Regions from separate parts of the Rhodococcus ruitaii genome, predicted to be linked through region 3. Evidence: riboswitches for the same ligand, from Rfam matches in the RefSeq annotation. Region 3 holds a riboswitch; each other region holds the start of a gene.

Region 1 (5,193 bases), on a different contig from region 3:
CACGACGACACGACTGCGACAACGAAGGCGATCGTCATCTTTCTCGAGGGGCGCTCGCAGGCAGCCACCACGAACAACGCAACGATATGCACGAGGAACAGCACGGCCCACGCGACACGCGGAATCTCCGGCGACGAGACCCCGAGCAACACAGGCCCGCCCACCGCCACGACGACCACGAGCATTGCCAAGCCCGACAGCCCCTCAGCAGTCCAATGACGCACGCCCCCACTGTAGGCGGCACCCCCGCGCGATGGACCGTGCCGAAAGTCATGGGGCACATTCCTGACGTCCGGCACACGCGCGGAGGCCGGCTCTCTCAATAGCGTCACAATCATGAACAGCTCAGGGAGACAAGAGGGCCCACCGGCGATCGTCGCTGAGCACCTCCACAAACGATACCGAAGCAAAGTGGCCGTGCACGATGTGAGCCTGACGCTCGGGGTCGGCGAAACCGTTGGGATCGTCGGCGCGAACGGTGCGGGTAAGACCACCACCGTCGAGATGATCGCGGGGTTGCGCGCACCGGACGGCGGGAATGTACGGGTACTCGGCCTCGACCCGCGCCGTGATCGCACTGCGCTTCGGCAGGTTCTCGGCGTCCAGTTGCAGCAGGCGGAACTCCACAGTGCGCTCACCGCCGCCGAGCTCGTCGACCTGTATCGCAGCTTCTACCCGAACCCAGTTCCCGCCGAGGAACTCCTGGGCTCCGTCGAGCTGACCGCCCAGCGCGACACCCGGTTCGAGAAGCTGTCCGGCGGTCAGAAACAGCGACTGTCGGTGGCTCTCGCCCTCGTCGGCCGGCCCCGCGTGGTGATCCTCGACGAACTCACCACCGGACTGGACCCTCGCGCGCGGCGCCGCATGTGGTCGACGATCGAGCGGCTACGCAACGACGATGTCTCGGTGCTGCTGGTCAGCCACGCGATGGAAGAGATCGAGCACCTGTGCGACCGCGTCGCGCTGCTCGACGACGGACGTGTCGTCGCGGTGGACACCCCGGCGGGCCTCGTCGAACGCGCGGGCGCCGCCACCCTCGACGACGCCTTCGTCTCACTTACCGGAAAAGAACTCCAGGAGCAGGAATGACCGCGACAGTGCAGAACCACCGCCCCGGCTTCGCGTCGTGGCTGACCCTGATCCGCTGCGAAGCGAAGATGGTCGCCCGCGACACCGCCGGCCTCGTCGTACCGATCGGATTGCCGCTCCTGATCCTCGTGATGAGCGCATCCAGCGCGAGCACCGAAGTAGTGGTCAACGACCGCACCGCACTGGACGTGTTCGTCCTTCCCCTCGTGTTCACCATGGTCGTCGCGACGATCGGCATCATCAACATGCCCAGTTTCCTCGCCTACTACCGGCGCACCGGCATACTGCGCAGACTCGCGGTGACCCCGGCATCACCCGCGATGGTGCTCGTCGCCCAGGTCGTCGTCAGTGTGCTGCAAGCCATTCTCGGTATCGGCGCGGCGATGGCTGTTGCGATGCTGGCCTTCGACACGAATCTTCCCGCTGCTCCGCTCGCGACACTCGGGATGCTGGTGCTGGCCGCGGCGTCGATGTACGCGGTCGGGATGATCGTCGCGGCCGTGTCGCCCACGCCGAACTCCGCGGTCGCCATCGGGCTCATCGCGTTCTTCGCTCTCGGCGCATCCGGGGGAATGTTCGGGAGCCGCGACGCGCTGCCCGGCCCGGTCGCGCAGATCGGTGAGTGGTTGCCATTCGGTGCCGCCGTCGAAGCGATTTCCGCGACGTGGGCGGGCACACCGGTGGACGCCGCCCACCCGATCGCGCTCGGCGTGTCGATCGTGGTGGGTGTAGCGATAGCGGGTGCCCTGTTCCGGTGGGACTGAGGTGATACCGACGCTCGGGGCGCTCGCACTGATCCTGTTCGCGGTGGTGTTTCTGGTCGACGGCATGACCCGGCCGGGCTACGACAGCATCCGCCAACCCGTCAGTGCGCTTGCCTTGGGACGGCGCGGCTGGGGCCAGATTTCGAACTTCGTGGTGTGCGGCGCAGCAGTCACCGTGGCTGCCTTTACGATCGACGGTGCGATGCTGCTGACGATCGCGGTCGCAGTGTTCGGGACGGCGCTGATCGTGTCGGGTATCCCGATGGACCCGATGCGCGGATATCCACCCGGCACGCCGAACACGACTCCGGCGCAGTACTCGTGGCATCACCGCGTACACGACCACGCGGGGGCCGTGGTGTTCTCGGCACTTCCGGCCGCCGCGCTGATCGCGGTGTTCACCGTTCCCGGCACGGGCTGGAAATGGTATTCCGCACTCACCGCGGCGGCGCTCGTCGTCGGTTTCGGGTGGTTCGGTCAGGCATGGGAGAACGATTCACCGCGCGCGGGCCTGATCCAGCGCGTGGTGATCGTCGTGGGGTGGTGCTGGCTCGCCGTGATGTTCGCGTTCGCGCTCGCACCGTGAGGGCTGTCTCTCGACGGCATCAGACCCGATGAGGTCCTGGTCACGATTGCTGCGGTGGGCCTGTGGCACACAGACCTCGCGGTTCAGCACGGCGACATCCCGGGCGACTTCCCGCTGGTACTCGGTCACGAGGGTGCCGACCACATCGCTCAGGTCGGCACGGGCGTCACCGGCTTCGAAGTGGGCAACCTGTTAACCTGACCTTCGAAACTCGACACGGGGTGCCGGACACGGCTGAGAACACACCCGTAGAACCTGATCTCGATCATGCGAGCGAAGGGATGCCGAGTCGGCGACGGGCCATCGGTCCCACGCCGTCTGCGTATCCCTTCGGTCCGAAGGGAAGGCGTCACAGCAATGTCCACAAGAACATCTCTGAAGAACCGGATCGTTCTGATCACGGGTGCCGGCCGCGGGCTCGGCCACAGCATTGCACAGGCCTTCGCGGACGAAGGTGCGTCCGTCGTCGTGAACTACCGGCACAGCAGCGATGGGGCACGGGCGCTCGCGGAGAGTATCGGCGCCGAACGCGCGATTGCTGTGCAGGCCGACGTCACCGACCGCACGCAAGTAGCGGCGATGTTCGACACAGCGCGCGCACATTTCGGACGTCCGGTGACCACCGTGGTGAACAACGCCCTGCCCGACTTCTCGTTCAACGGAGATGCTCGCGAAAAAGCGGATCGAATCGGCTACAGCGCCTTCGCAGCCCAGCTCGAAGGCATCGTCGGTGGTGCGGTGAACACCATCCAGGCCGCTCTGCCGGGAATGCGGGAGACCGGCGGAGGCAGCATCGTCAATATCGGGACCAACCTGTTCCAGAACCCGGTTGTGCCCTACCACGACTACACCGCGGCCAAAGCGGCCCTGCTGTCGACCACCCGTACTTTCGCTGCGGATCTGGGCCCCGAAGGCATCCGTGTGAACATGGTGTCGGGCGGACTCCTGCGCACCACCGATGCATCGTCCGCGACACCCCCGGAGGTCTTCGACCTGATCGCCGCGTCGACCCCGCTGCGCAAGGTCACGACCCCGGAGGATTTCGCCGCCGCCGTGCTGTTCTTCGCGTCCGATTGGTCGCGCTCGGTCACCGGGCAGAACCTCGTCGTCGACGGCGGGCTGGTGATGAACTGATGGCGGCGCGCACCCTGCATCTGAACGCATTTCTGTACGGCGCCGGTCACCATTCCTCTGCGTGGCGGCACCCGGACTCCGCAGCCGAACGCATCGGCGACATCGCCTACTTCGAGGAACTCGCGCGCACCGCCGAACGGGGATGCCTCGACGCAGTGTTCTTCGCCGACGGTCACAGTGTGAACCCCGCGTATACGGCCGGTACAACATGGTTTCTCGAACCGATCACGGCGCTCTCTGCAATGGCCCGGGCGACCGACAAAATCGGGCTGGTCACCACGGTGTCCGCAAGCTTCTACACACCGTTCCACGCAGCCCGTATGCTCGCGTCGCTCGATCACATCAGCGGTGGACGCGCCGGGGCCAACATCGTGACATCGATGTTCGACGCCGAAGCCCGCAACCATGGATTCGATTCGCTCCCCGTTCACGCCGAACGGTACGGCAGGGCGGAAGAGTTCATCGCCGCGATTGTCGCGCTGTGGGATTCGTGGGACGAAGACGCTGTGATCGCGGACCGTGCGGCCGGACGCTTCCTCGATGCCGATGCGATCCACCGGATCGAGCATCGCGGCAGACACTTCCGTGTAGACGGTCCGCTCACAGTGCCACGCTGCCCGCAGGGGCGCCCGGTCGTGTTCCAGGCCGGAGCCTCGGAAACCGGACGGGACCTTGCGGCCCGCCACGCCGAGGCCGTGTATTCGGTCGCCTGGGATCTTCCGGCAGCGCTCGAATTTGCCACCGACCTGCGTGCCCGTGCCGCCTCCGCGGGACGTGATGCCGCGTCGATCGCGATCCTGCCCGGTCTCGTCACCTACGTCGGACGCACCGACGACGAGGCCCAGGCGAAGAAGTCGGAACTGGACGCGTTTCTCGACATCGAGGGCGCTCTTACCCAACTCGGGGCCTTCACCGGCCAGGACTACACCGGCCACGACCTCGACGCTCCCGTCTCGGACCTGCCGCCCATCTCGGAATTCACCGGCCCACAGGGGCGATACGCGACGGTGCAACGAATCATCGAGACGCAGCGACCGACCCTGCGAGAGCTGCTCGGTTTTCTCGCTGCCGGCGGCGGTCACGCCACCATGATCGGCACACCCGAGTCGGTCGCCGACCGAATCGAGGAGTGGTTCGTCGCCGGTGCCTGCGACGGCTTCAACCTGATGTGCCCCGCTTACCCGGATTCCCTCGACGACTTCGTCGACCTCGTGGTGCCGGAGTTGCAGCGTCGCGGCCTGTTCCGCACCGAGTATCCGGGCAAGACCTTGCGCGATTCGCTGGGGCTGGAGGTGCCGTCTCCGCACACGCCCGAAGCCGTAGCGGCACACTCGGGGTGATTCGGGTGTGCAGTTGTTGTCGATTCTGCGCTGGAAAACGTACTACAACTGCGCTCTCGACAGACACCTGGACCGCGACAAATGGTGGAGCTGAGGGGAATCGAACCCCTGACCTCTTCGATGCGAACGAAGCGCGCTACCAACTGCGCCACAGCCCCGAAGGTTCCGTAGAACCAACTCGCAAACCTTAGCAAACCCCGACCTCCAACACGAAATCGGGATATATGCGCAGGTCACGGCCACACAAGCCGAAAAGCCCGCACGGTGTGGTGCAGGCTTT
Region 2 (5,193 bases), on a different contig from region 3:
AGTACCGACACGAGCTCGCGTTCCACTGCCACGAACTCGGGGTCGGTCAACAACTCCAACGATCGTGGTCGAGGCAGCGGAACCCGGACTTCGTGCAGGATCTTTGCGGGCCGAGGCGACAGGACGAGGACCCGGTCGGACAGCAGAACGGCCTCGCGGACGTCGTGGGTGATCATCAGGACGGTCCAGCGGTCGCGCTGCCACACGTCCTGCAGCCACAACTGCATGTCGGTGCGGGTGAGCGAGTCCAGAGCGCCGAACGGCTCGTCGAGCAACAGAATCTCGCATTGCTGGACCACGGTCCGCGCCAACGCGGCGCGCTGACGCATCCCGCCGGACAGCTGCGACGGTCGGGCATCCTCGAAACCGGCGAGACCGAACGCGGGGAACAGGGTCCGCGCTCGTTCGCGGGCCTCCCGGCGTGGCACACCCTGAACCTCGAGAGCGAGCGCACAGTTGTCGAGGACGCTGCGCCACGGAAACAGGAGATCCTTCTGGGGCATCAGTGCGGCGCGACCCGGTGCCGCGGGTGCTCCGCCAACCGTGACGATGCCCTCGTCAGGGTCGTCGAGCCCCGCCACCAGCCCGAACAGTGTGGATTTCCCCGACCCGCTCGGGCCGATAACCGAGACGAATTCCCCTGGGGACACGTCGAATCCGATGTCGTCGAGCACGTGGTTTCCGTCGAACGACCGATGTACGCCGGACACGGTGACGGCGCTCATGCGCGACTCCCTGTGGCTCTATTCTGGGAGGTGAGCGCCCACGGCGCGACCATGCGTTCAGCCACATAGGTGAGCAGGTACAACGTCAGTGACACGACGGCGGTGACCAGGACCGCGGCGAGTACCAGATCGGTGCGGAACGAGTTCTTCTGGGTGGCCATGTAGATGCCGAGCCCCGACGTGGCACCGACGTATTCCGCGAACACCGCCCCCACCACGGCGTACGTGATGCCGATGCGCAGCGACGTGAAGAACCGCGGCAGTGCCGATGGGAGGCGTACATACCGGAACACCTGTCGGCGGGTGGCACCCATGCTGCGCAGAAGCGCCCCCGCCTCGCGGTCGGTCGCTGCGAATCCCTCGATCAACCCGATCGCCATCGGAAAGAACGTGGCCAGGGCGATCACCAGGATCTTGGGTAGCAACCCGAAGCCGAACCAGATGATCATCAGGGGCGCGATGGCGATGATGGGCAACGTCTGCGAGGCCACGAACAGCGGCACGAACGCCCGCCGCAGCCACGGCGAGAAATCGACGGCGATCGCCAGCACCCACGCCAAGGTCAACGACACCGCAAAACCGATGATCGTGACCTGCAGTGTCGCTGCCGCGTGCTCGGCGATGTCGGTGCGATGGGCCCACCCCTGCTGCAGCACACGTGCGGGAGACGGCAACACCTGCGGACGGATTCCGCTGACCATCACGTAGAGCTGCCACACCGCGACGAGCATCACCGTGATGACGATCGCGGGCAGCGCCCGACTCGCGCGGCGCACCGCAGCGTCGACACTGTCTGTCGTGACCCCGGACTCGAGGGTGCCGGGGTCACTGCGCTTGCTGGTCACTGTGCTTGATAGTCGTCGGTGAGGTAGGTCGACCAGTCGGGTTCGGAGGTCAACGGTGCACCGTCGGGGCCGGTGAGAAGCCCCTGCTCGTACAGGAACCGGGCGTAGCCCGCCCATTTCTCGGTGTCGAGGGTTCCGACGCGACCCTGGTCGTCGCGCAGGTACTCGGCGGAGAGCATCCGCTGACTCTCGTAGACGAGACTCTCATCGGGGAAGGCACCCGGATTGGCGTCGAGCAGCGCGCGGGCGCCCCGATCGGGTTCGTCGGCGGCGATCTCGTACCCCCGCTGGAGTGCCTGCACGAACGCGCGGGCTCGGTCCGGATTCTCGTCGAGCCAATCCTGGTTGCCATTCACGACAATGGAATAGGCGTCGGGGAAACCGTAGTCGGCGTAGGAGAAGTAGCGCATGGGCAGGCCGCGGTGCTCGGCTTCGAGCCCCTCCCACGCAAGGAAGGAGACGGTGAAATCCGCGGTGCCCGAGTACACCGCTTCGTAGGCCGACGTGCCGAGTACCACCTCCTCGAATTCGCCGCGTCCTCCGTCGTTGCGGATCACCTGTGCGAGGGTCGCCGAGGAGCCGGGATCGCCGAATCCCGCATAGATGCGGCCGTCGAGGTCGGTGGGCCGGGCGAGGTCGCTACGGTCGGCTTCGACGGCGATGGCGGTGGCCCAGTGCTGCAGCGGAGCGAGGACCGCGACGGTGTGGGCCCCGGCGGAGCGGGCGAAGGTTGCCGATCCGTGGGTGGAGATGCCGAACTCCGCGTTGCCGGAGTCGACGAGGGTGTCGGGCGATGCATCGTTGTAGGGCAGGATCTCGACGTCGAGCCCGGCGTCGTCGAACAGCCCTTCCTGCAGCGCCACATACAGGCCGGTGTGGTTGGTGTTGGGAGTCCAATCGAGTGCGAACCGGACCGTGTCGTCGGAACTGTCACCGGTGCACGCGCTCACGGTGCAGAGGGTGACGGCGGTGGCGACGAGAGCAGCGATCCGGAGCCGGAGGATCACGAGACGTAGCCGGGCCGGTAGAGCGCATCCTGCTCGATGTAGAAGCGGAACGATTCGGGCGGAAGGGTGCCGTCGCCCAGGCTGCGCAGGAACTCGTGGTCGTCGATGGAGTCGCGGGGAACCTTCGTGCGGTCCCACAGGGCATCGGTGAAACGGTCGGTCGGTGAATCGTGCGCAGGCACAGTCATCCCGAAACATCCCTTCGTCAGCATTACCTGATCAGGTTCGACGGGTGTGATCTCAGCCCCGCGCTTGCGGAGCACCCCGTGTCGGTCGGTGGCGACGATAGCATCTTCGCCCGGACGATGCCGGGGGAGTCTCCCGTAGGTACGTTGGGATGTGGGTAGCTCACCGGGAGGTCATGTGGACGCCGAGACACTCGTCGTCGGATGCAAGTACGGCGACGCACGTGGATACCGCGACGGCGCGGTGTATTCGTGGAAGGGGATCCCGTTCGCCGCCCCCACCGGCGGCGACATGAGGTTCCGTGCACCGGAGATGCCGCAGCCGTGGTCGGGCGTGCTCGAGTGCCTGCGGTACGGGCCGATAGCTCCGCAGAGTCCCAACAGTCCGATCGGGATCTCCTCGGGCATGGCAATCGGCGAGGACTGTCTGTCGCTCAACATCTGGGCACCCGAACCGGACGGCAAGCAGCGCCCGGTCATGGTGTGGATCCACGGCGGCGCCTATGCGATCGGCTATTCGGGCCAGAAGATCTACGACGGCCGCGCGCTGTGCGAGACGGGCAACGTCGTGGTGGTCACGCTCAATTATCGTCTGGGGGCGTTCGGGTTCCTGGACCTGTCGTCGTTCTCCACGGCCGGCGACACATACGAGTCGAATCTCGGTCTGCGAGATCAGATTGCGGCGCTCGAATGGGTGCGCGACTGTATCGCGGACTTCGGTGGAGATCCCGGCAACGTGACCCTGTTCGGCGAATCGTCGGGCGGGGGGTCGATCACGACACTGATGACGGTGCCGCGCGCCGAGGGGTTGTTCCATCGGGCGATCGCGCAGTCGCCGCCGGCGACATCGGTATACGGCCGCGAGCGTGCCGCGATGGTGGCGGAACGTTTTCTCGACATCCTCGATGTGCCGTCGTCCGGGGTGGGTCAATTGCGACAGATGCCCTACGCGCAGCTTGTCGAGGCGGCAGAAACGGTGGTCGGGGAGATCCCCACGAAGATCCCCGGAACGTTGGCGATGACACCGGTCGTCGACCGCGACCTGGTGCCCAAGTATCCTGTCGCGGCGTTCCAGAAGGGCCTGTCGCATCGGGTGCCTCTCATCATCGGGTCGAACAAGGACGAGCCGTCGATCTTCCGTTTCATGAAGTCGCCGTTGATGCCGGTCGACGATTCGGCGGTGCGGGCGATGCTGGAGGCGCTCGCGAAGGACCGTCCCGATCTCGAGCCCGAACGGCTTGCCGAGATCGCCGCCGCGTATCCGGATCTGCCGAAGCCGAGCGGCGCGATGGCCCTCTCGCGTGACGCGGGATTCCGGATGCCGGTGCTGTGGGTGGCGGAGGCGCATGCGGTGCATTCCCCAACCTGGGTGTACCGATTCGACCATGCGACGCCGATGCTCAAGGCAGCGCGGATCGGTGCCGGGCATGCAACCGAATTGCCCTACGTGTTCGGAAATTTCGGGACGCTCGGACGAGACCCGAGTTTCTGGCTCGGTGGCCGCAAGGGGGCGATCGAGGTGTCGGGGCGGATCCAGCGTCGATGGCTTGCATTCGCCAAACACGGGATGCCCGCGGCCCTGGATGCGTCGAAACACTGGCCGCAGTATGCACCCGCCGAGCGGTCGACCCTGCTTATCGATGCTCACGACACGGTGGTGTCGGATCCGGAGGGGGCGATGCGTGAGGTGTGGGGGGATCAGGTGATGGGCTTCTCCTGAACCCGCCAGTGCGTAACCCATTGACGACGTTGAACGCGTGTGCAACCCTTGAAACATGCGTTCAACCGAGAGTGATTCCGACCTCACCACCCGTGCTCGCATCCGCGACGCGGCGATTCGCTGTGTTGCTCGGGACGGTGTGAACGTATCGCTGCGGGCCATCGCGTCGGAGTGTGGCGTCAGCGCCTCGCTCATCGTGCACCATTTCGGATCCCGTGCGGGCCTGCGTGAGCACTGCGACGCATACGTCGTGGAGAGTATCCGCGAACTCAAATCCTCGGTCCTCGAACCGGGCAGCGGGGTCGAAGCGATGTTCGCTCAGCTCGAGAATGTCGGGGACTATGCACCGCTCATCGGCTATCTGATCCGGAGTCTTCAGGCCCGAGGTCAGGCGTCGCAGGTATTTCTCGATCACTTGGTGGCCACCACCGAGGGGTACCTCGCGAAAGGTGCCGAGTCCGGGGTCGTAAGTCTCAGTAGGGATCCCGAGGCACGGGCGAGGGCGCTCGTCGAATTCAGCACCGGCGCCCTGTTGCTGCATGTTCCCGGGCCGAACGAACCCCTCGACCTCGACGCACTACCCGCGTGGCTGCACTCGTACAGCGAGCGTCTCCTGCTCCCGTTACTCGAGCTCTACACCGAACCACTGCTCACCGACTCGACCATGCTCGACGCATATCTGGCCGTCCGCGGGGCGGCCCCCTCGTAACC
Region 3 (5,193 bases):
GACGATGCCCGGTGGGACGGTGAACGTCACGTCGTCGACGGCAGTGGTTGAACCGAAGGTCTTGGTCAGTCCGGTCACTTCGATCATGATCCACAGACTGCCGTAAAATCGGCGCAAGCGCAGCACCACGCCGGTGACCAGCGTGTCCGTGGTCAGGGTTCCGCGGGAGAGGATGCCTGGGCCCAGAAGCGCTTGGGGATGCGCCCGGCGTGACGAGCACGGAACCCTGCTTCGACGGCGTGCCGCATGGCCGACGCCATCAGTGCCGGGTCCTTCGCGCGGGTGACTGCGGTGGCAAGGAGCACCGCATCGCAGCCCAGTTCCATCGCGAGCGCGGCATCCGAGGCAGTGCCGATACCGGCGTCGAGAACCACGGGAACTCCGGCTGATTCCACGATCATCTCGATGTGGTGCGGGTTGGCGATACCCAGTCCCGTCCCGATCGGCGATCCGAGCGGCATCACCGCGACACACCCGACGTCCTCGAGGCGTCGCGCGAGCACCGGGTCGTCAGTGGTGTACGGCAGGACGTTGAAGCCATCGTCAACGAGTTGTTCTGCAGCAGAAACCAATTCGATGGCATCCGGCAACAGGGTGCGTTCGTCGGCGATGACCTCGAGCTTGACCCACTCCGTTTCGAGCGCTTCCCGGCCCAACTGCGCGGTGAGCACGGCCTCCTTCGCACCGCGGCACCCTGCGGTGTTCGGCAACGGCGCGATTCCGAGCCTGCGCAGCAGGTCCAGCACACCCGTACCCGACGTCGCGTCGACCCGGCGCATCGCCACTGTGGTCAGTTCGGTTCCCGATGCGACGAGTGCTTCCTCGAGGACCGCCAGGTTCGCGGCGCCGCCGGTGCCCGTGATCAACCGAGACGAGAACGTGCGCCCCGCGATGATCAGCGGGGAGAGATCGTGCCCCGAGCCCTCGGGTCCGGTTGCCTGCTCAGCCACCTTGGACCGCCGTGAGGATCTCGATCTGCGCACCCTTGCCGAGCTTCTCGGCCCAGCGGCCCCGCGGAAACAGCACACCGTCGACTGCCACGGCGATGCCTTTCTCCGGCAGACTCATCTCGACCAGGAGTTCGGCGACGGTCGGCGCCTGCGCGAAATACTTCTCCTCACCGTTGACGGTGAGACCGACCGAAATCCGATTTGTCATCGCACACTCTCTTTCACGAATCGGCGGGGATCTGCGTGTGTCGCTTCGGGGAGCGGGTCGTCGGCGAGTTCGGCGAGTACCGCATCGACGGTGATCGCCGTGAGCAGAACCCCGTTGCGGCCGTGCCCGGTCGCGGCGATCACCCGCTCCGACAACCGGCCGATCAACGGCAGATTGTCGGGGCTCATCGGGCGCAGACCCGCGCTCGCCTCGTGCAGTTCGTACTCGCCGATCGCGGGGAACAGCATTTCGGCGTCGGCGATCAGGTCGCGCACTCCCGCAACCGTGACCTCGGTGTCTCCCGCTTCGTACTGGGTCGCGCCCACGACGAGCCCGTCGGCGCGCGGTACCAGGTACGCGGGGCGTCCGTGCACGCTGCCGCGCACGGTGTGCTGCGGCGGCGGGGTTGCTCCGGGGCGCGTGCGCAGCCTCAGGATCTCCCCTTTGACCGGCCGGACGGGAAGACCCGGCCACAAATTCGCCGAGGCAGACCCGGCCGCCAGGACGACACGGTCGTCGGGCACATCGGCGAGGTTGCCGACGGGATCGTGGACGAACCGCACGCCCGCGGCGACAGCAGCGCGGTGTAGCGCCTCGACGAGCTTTCTGTTGTCGACGGACAGTTCGGTGGGTGCGAGCAGACCGAGCCTGACCCTCGGACCGAGCGACGGTTCGAGATCGCGGATCTCGGCCCGCGTGAGAATCTGCATCTCGTGGCCCTGTTCACTCACCCACGCCGCGATCGTGCGCAAGTCTGCGGCGTCCGCGGCGTCCAGCGCGACGGTGAGCGACGCGCCCGCCGTGAAGACATCGACGCCGGTCTCGTGTGCGAGGGTGCGCGCGAATTCCGGCCAGCGCCGCAGCGACGCCGCGCCGAGACCGAGGACGTGCTCTTCCCCGGGCCACCCCTCCGACAGCGGCGCAAGCATTCCTCCGGCAACCCACGAGGCACCGGAGCCCGGATGAGGATCGCGGACGGTGACCGTCCACCCTGCCCTGGCGGCGCGCCACGCAACAGCCAGACCGATCACTCCACCGCCGATTACGGCTACCGTCGACACGACATCCACCTCGCTCCCTGCGCCGGCATGATCCGGGTCAGGTCATAACGGTCGGGGCCGGCAGGCCCCCTCTCAGCCCCGCGTACCTCGGGACTCCCGTGTTGTCACTTCCGAGGTAGAGGCTACCGTCTTGTCCGTGACGACCTACCGGACCACCTACCGCGGCAACCATCCCGACCCCCGTGGACGCCTCGCGACCGCGCGGTTGTACCTGTGCACCGATGCCCGTCGCGACACCCGCGACCTCGCCCGGTTCATCGAGGAAGCCCTGGTCGGCGGCGTCGACATCGTCCAGTTGCGCGACAAGGATTCCGCCGGTGAGAAGAAGTTTGGCCGTCTCGAGGCCCGTGAGGAACTCGCCGCACTCGAGGTGATCGCTGATGCCTGCGCGCGCCACGGTGCACTGCTGGCGGTCAACGACCGGGCCGACATCGCGCTCGCTGCCGGCGCCGACATCCTGCACCTCGGGCAGGGCGACCTGCCGGTGAAGCAAGCGCGGGCGATCCTCGGCGACGACATCGTCATCGGCCGGTCCACGACCAGTCGCGCACAGGCCGTCCTCGCCGACGGCGAGGACGGCGTGGACTACTTCGCGTCCGGTCCGGTGTGGGACACCCCGACGAAGCCTGGGCGCACCGCAGCGGGACTCGAGGTGATCCGTGAGGTGCACGCATCGCATCCGCAACGACCGTGGTTCGCGATCGGCGGCGTGGATCTCGACCGCCTCCCGCAGGTACTCGACGCGGGCGCGCGGCGCGTCGCGGTGGTGCGGGCGATCACGAAGGCCGACGACCCCCGCGCTGCCGCGGCGGCGCTGAAGGCTGCACTGTCCGCGTAACCTTCTACAGCCAGCCGAGGACCGTCGACGGGGACAACGCGACAGCACCCTGCGGCAGCCGATCACGCAGACCACGGTCGGCCGTCACCACCACCGTCACCGCCGGATCGAGTGCGGTCGTGGTAGCGGGCACCGCAGCCTCCGCGAGCCGCGCGATCTCGTCGTCGCCGCTGCCGTCGGCGGTGTGCACGTGGGTGCGGGCATCGACGACGATCGCGCTGCGTGCCTGACCTTCGAGGACCGCCTCCACCCGCGACACCCACCCGAACGTTCCATCCGGAAGCTCGACGGTACGCGGGAGCGCGGTCGCGATGTCCGCGAGCAGCACACCTGTCGCACCGGGCCGGTCGCGCCACCAGCCGGTCGGTCCGCCGGCCCCGAGGATGTTCGCGGTGTCGAGCAGCATCCGCACCGGACGGGTACGCAGCGCCGACCACGCATCGGCGAATCCCGTGTGCAACGGCATCGATTCGACCTCGGCCTCCGATACCCATCGCAATTCGAGGCTCTCACCGTTCATGGTGGTGTCCAGCGGTGCAGGAGCATCAGCGACGACGGTCGTGTAGGTCCACGAGCCGGGGGTACCGGAGGTGACCCGCTCGGACCGCACCGCGACCGCGGCGTTGTCGATACCGGCTTCCTCGTGGGCTTCGCGGACGGCGGCATCCACGGCGGATTCGTGACTGTCGCGCGCACCCCCGGGCAGCGCCCACGTTCCGCCCTGGTGGCTCCACACCGCGCGGAGCTGGAGCAGTACCGCGGGCGATCCGTCGTTTCCGGGTGCGCGCAGCAGCAATCCCGCGGCACCGTGCAGGCCCCATCGACGTCCTCCGTCGGGTCCTACCGCCCAGCCGTCCCCGTCACCGCGCATTGCGTCCGCCTTCCCGCCCCTCGTGGATGCTCACGAGGGCACAACGCCTCCACCATCATGTGTCGGTTGCCAGAGCTCGCGAACTCCGGCGAGGAACTCCGACAATGTGGACGCCTGCCGATTCTCCCCATTCAACTTATATGCTCGCCACAACCAAGCTTTCCAGGAAGGGGTGCACCGTGAACGTACGAGTGACCCCTCCGATCAATTCCGTCGGCGGCTCGGCACGGCCCGCCGAGGATTCCGACGGTCCGGGCGACCGGGTCGACGGCCTGCGGGAACTGTTCCGCTCGACACCCGCCAAGTTGATCTCGCTGGGGCTGGTTCTCGCGGTACTGCTCGTCGTATCCGGTGTGGCATCCGCCCAGGTCGCAAGCAGCCGGAAGGCGACCCACGACCGCCTCCTCGCCACCACCGAGCCACTCGCGAATGCCGCCCAGAATCTGTACAGCGCGTTGTCCATCGCCGACGCGGCTGCCGCCACCGGCTTCATCTCCGGCGGTATCGAACCGGCCGAGGTGCGCGACCGCTATCTCGAGGCGATCGCGGAGGCTTCCGGGCAGCTCGTGGTCGCGGCTGCCGGCCTGGCCGCGGAAGACGAACTCGGTGCCGAGAACGTCGCGGCGATCGCCCGCATGCTCCCCACATACACGGGGCTGATCGAGACTGCGCGCGCCAATAATCGGACCGGTAATCCGGTCGGTGCGGCCTACCTGGCCGAAGCATCGAATCTGATGCAGACGTCGATGCTGCCGGTCGCCCAGGAACTGCATACACAGGGTGTGCTGGCGGTGAATGCGACGCAGCGTGCCGCGGTGGCCCCTCCGTGGGGTGCGATCGGACTGCTTCTCGTCACCGTGGCCGCGTTGTGCTCCGCTCACGTACTCGTGAGCCGCAAGACCCGGCGCACCTTCAATCCCGGCCTGATTCTCGCGATCGGCGCGACCGGAGTCTTGCTGTGCTGGCTTCTCATCGCCGGCCTCGCGTCGTCGAGCGCCACCGAACGCGCGATCGCGCAGGGAGCTTCGCCGCTCTCCGATCTCACCGAAAGCCGCATCCTCGCCCAGCAGTCGCGCACGGTCGAGACGCTGCTGCTTGCTCGACGCGATGCGGGCGGGACCTACATCGGCGCCTACGACGAGACGATCACACGTCTCGGCGATCTGCTCGACGGCTACACCGACGGCGGCACCGTGGAGATCGGCACTGACGCCGTGTCGCAGGCGGAGTCGGCGCGGGAAATGTGGATCAGGTCGCACGTGCGG

What was found. Region 3 has a riboswitch for thiamine pyrophosphate ahead of thiO (glycine oxidase ThiO). Riboswitches for the same ligand answer to the same signal wherever they lie in the genome.
Region 1: another riboswitch for thiamine pyrophosphate. It lies ahead of ACZI8W_RS00615 (3-oxoacyl-ACP reductase); the one in region 3 lies ahead of thiO (glycine oxidase ThiO).
Region 2: another riboswitch for thiamine pyrophosphate. It lies ahead of ACZI8W_RS21100 (thiaminase II/PqqC family protein); the one in region 3 lies ahead of thiO (glycine oxidase ThiO).

Annotation. Positions count from the first base shown of each region.
Region 1 is NZ_JBUYWC010000001.1:120,612-125,804, reverse strand. It holds gene ACZI8W_RS00640 (sensor histidine kinase) at 1-224, opposite strand, end outside; gene ACZI8W_RS00635 (ABC transporter ATP-binding protein) at 412-1,089, shown strand; gene ACZI8W_RS00630 (ABC transporter permease) at 1,086-1,853, shown strand; gene ACZI8W_RS00625 (DUF998 domain-containing protein) at 1,855-2,439, shown strand; gene ACZI8W_RS00620 (alcohol dehydrogenase catalytic domain-containing protein) at 2,443-2,640, shown strand; TPP riboswitch at 2,647-2,738, shown strand; gene ACZI8W_RS00615 (3-oxoacyl-ACP reductase) at 2,797-3,573, shown strand; gene ACZI8W_RS00610 (LLM class flavin-dependent oxidoreductase) at 3,570-4,913, shown strand; tRNA gene ACZI8W_RS00605 (tRNA-Ala) at 4,996-5,071, opposite strand.
Region 2 is NZ_JBUYWC010000017.1:77,765-82,957, forward strand. It holds gene ACZI8W_RS21085 (ABC transporter ATP-binding protein) at 1-725, opposite strand, end outside; gene ACZI8W_RS21090 (ABC transporter permease) at 722-1,456, opposite strand; gene ACZI8W_RS21095 (ABC transporter substrate-binding protein) at 1,567-2,559, opposite strand; partial or broken gene ACZI8W_RS21100 (thiaminase II/PqqC family protein) at 2,583-2,765, opposite strand; TPP riboswitch at 2,758-2,854, opposite strand; gene ACZI8W_RS21105 (carboxylesterase/lipase family protein) at 2,941-4,482, shown strand; gene ACZI8W_RS21110 (TetR/AcrR family transcriptional regulator) at 4,538-5,191, shown strand.
Region 3 is NZ_JBUYWC010000012.1:185,124-190,316, forward strand. It holds gene ACZI8W_RS17445 (ABC transporter ATP-binding protein) at 1-87, opposite strand, end outside; gene thiG (thiazole synthase) at 153-950, opposite strand; gene thiS (sulfur carrier protein ThiS) at 943-1,158, opposite strand; gene thiO (glycine oxidase ThiO) at 1,155-2,219, opposite strand; TPP riboswitch at 2,215-2,329, opposite strand; gene thiE (thiamine phosphate synthase) at 2,356-3,057, shown strand; gene ACZI8W_RS17470 (NUDIX hydrolase) at 3,062-3,928, opposite strand; gene ACZI8W_RS17475 (hypothetical protein) at 4,108-5,193, shown strand, end outside.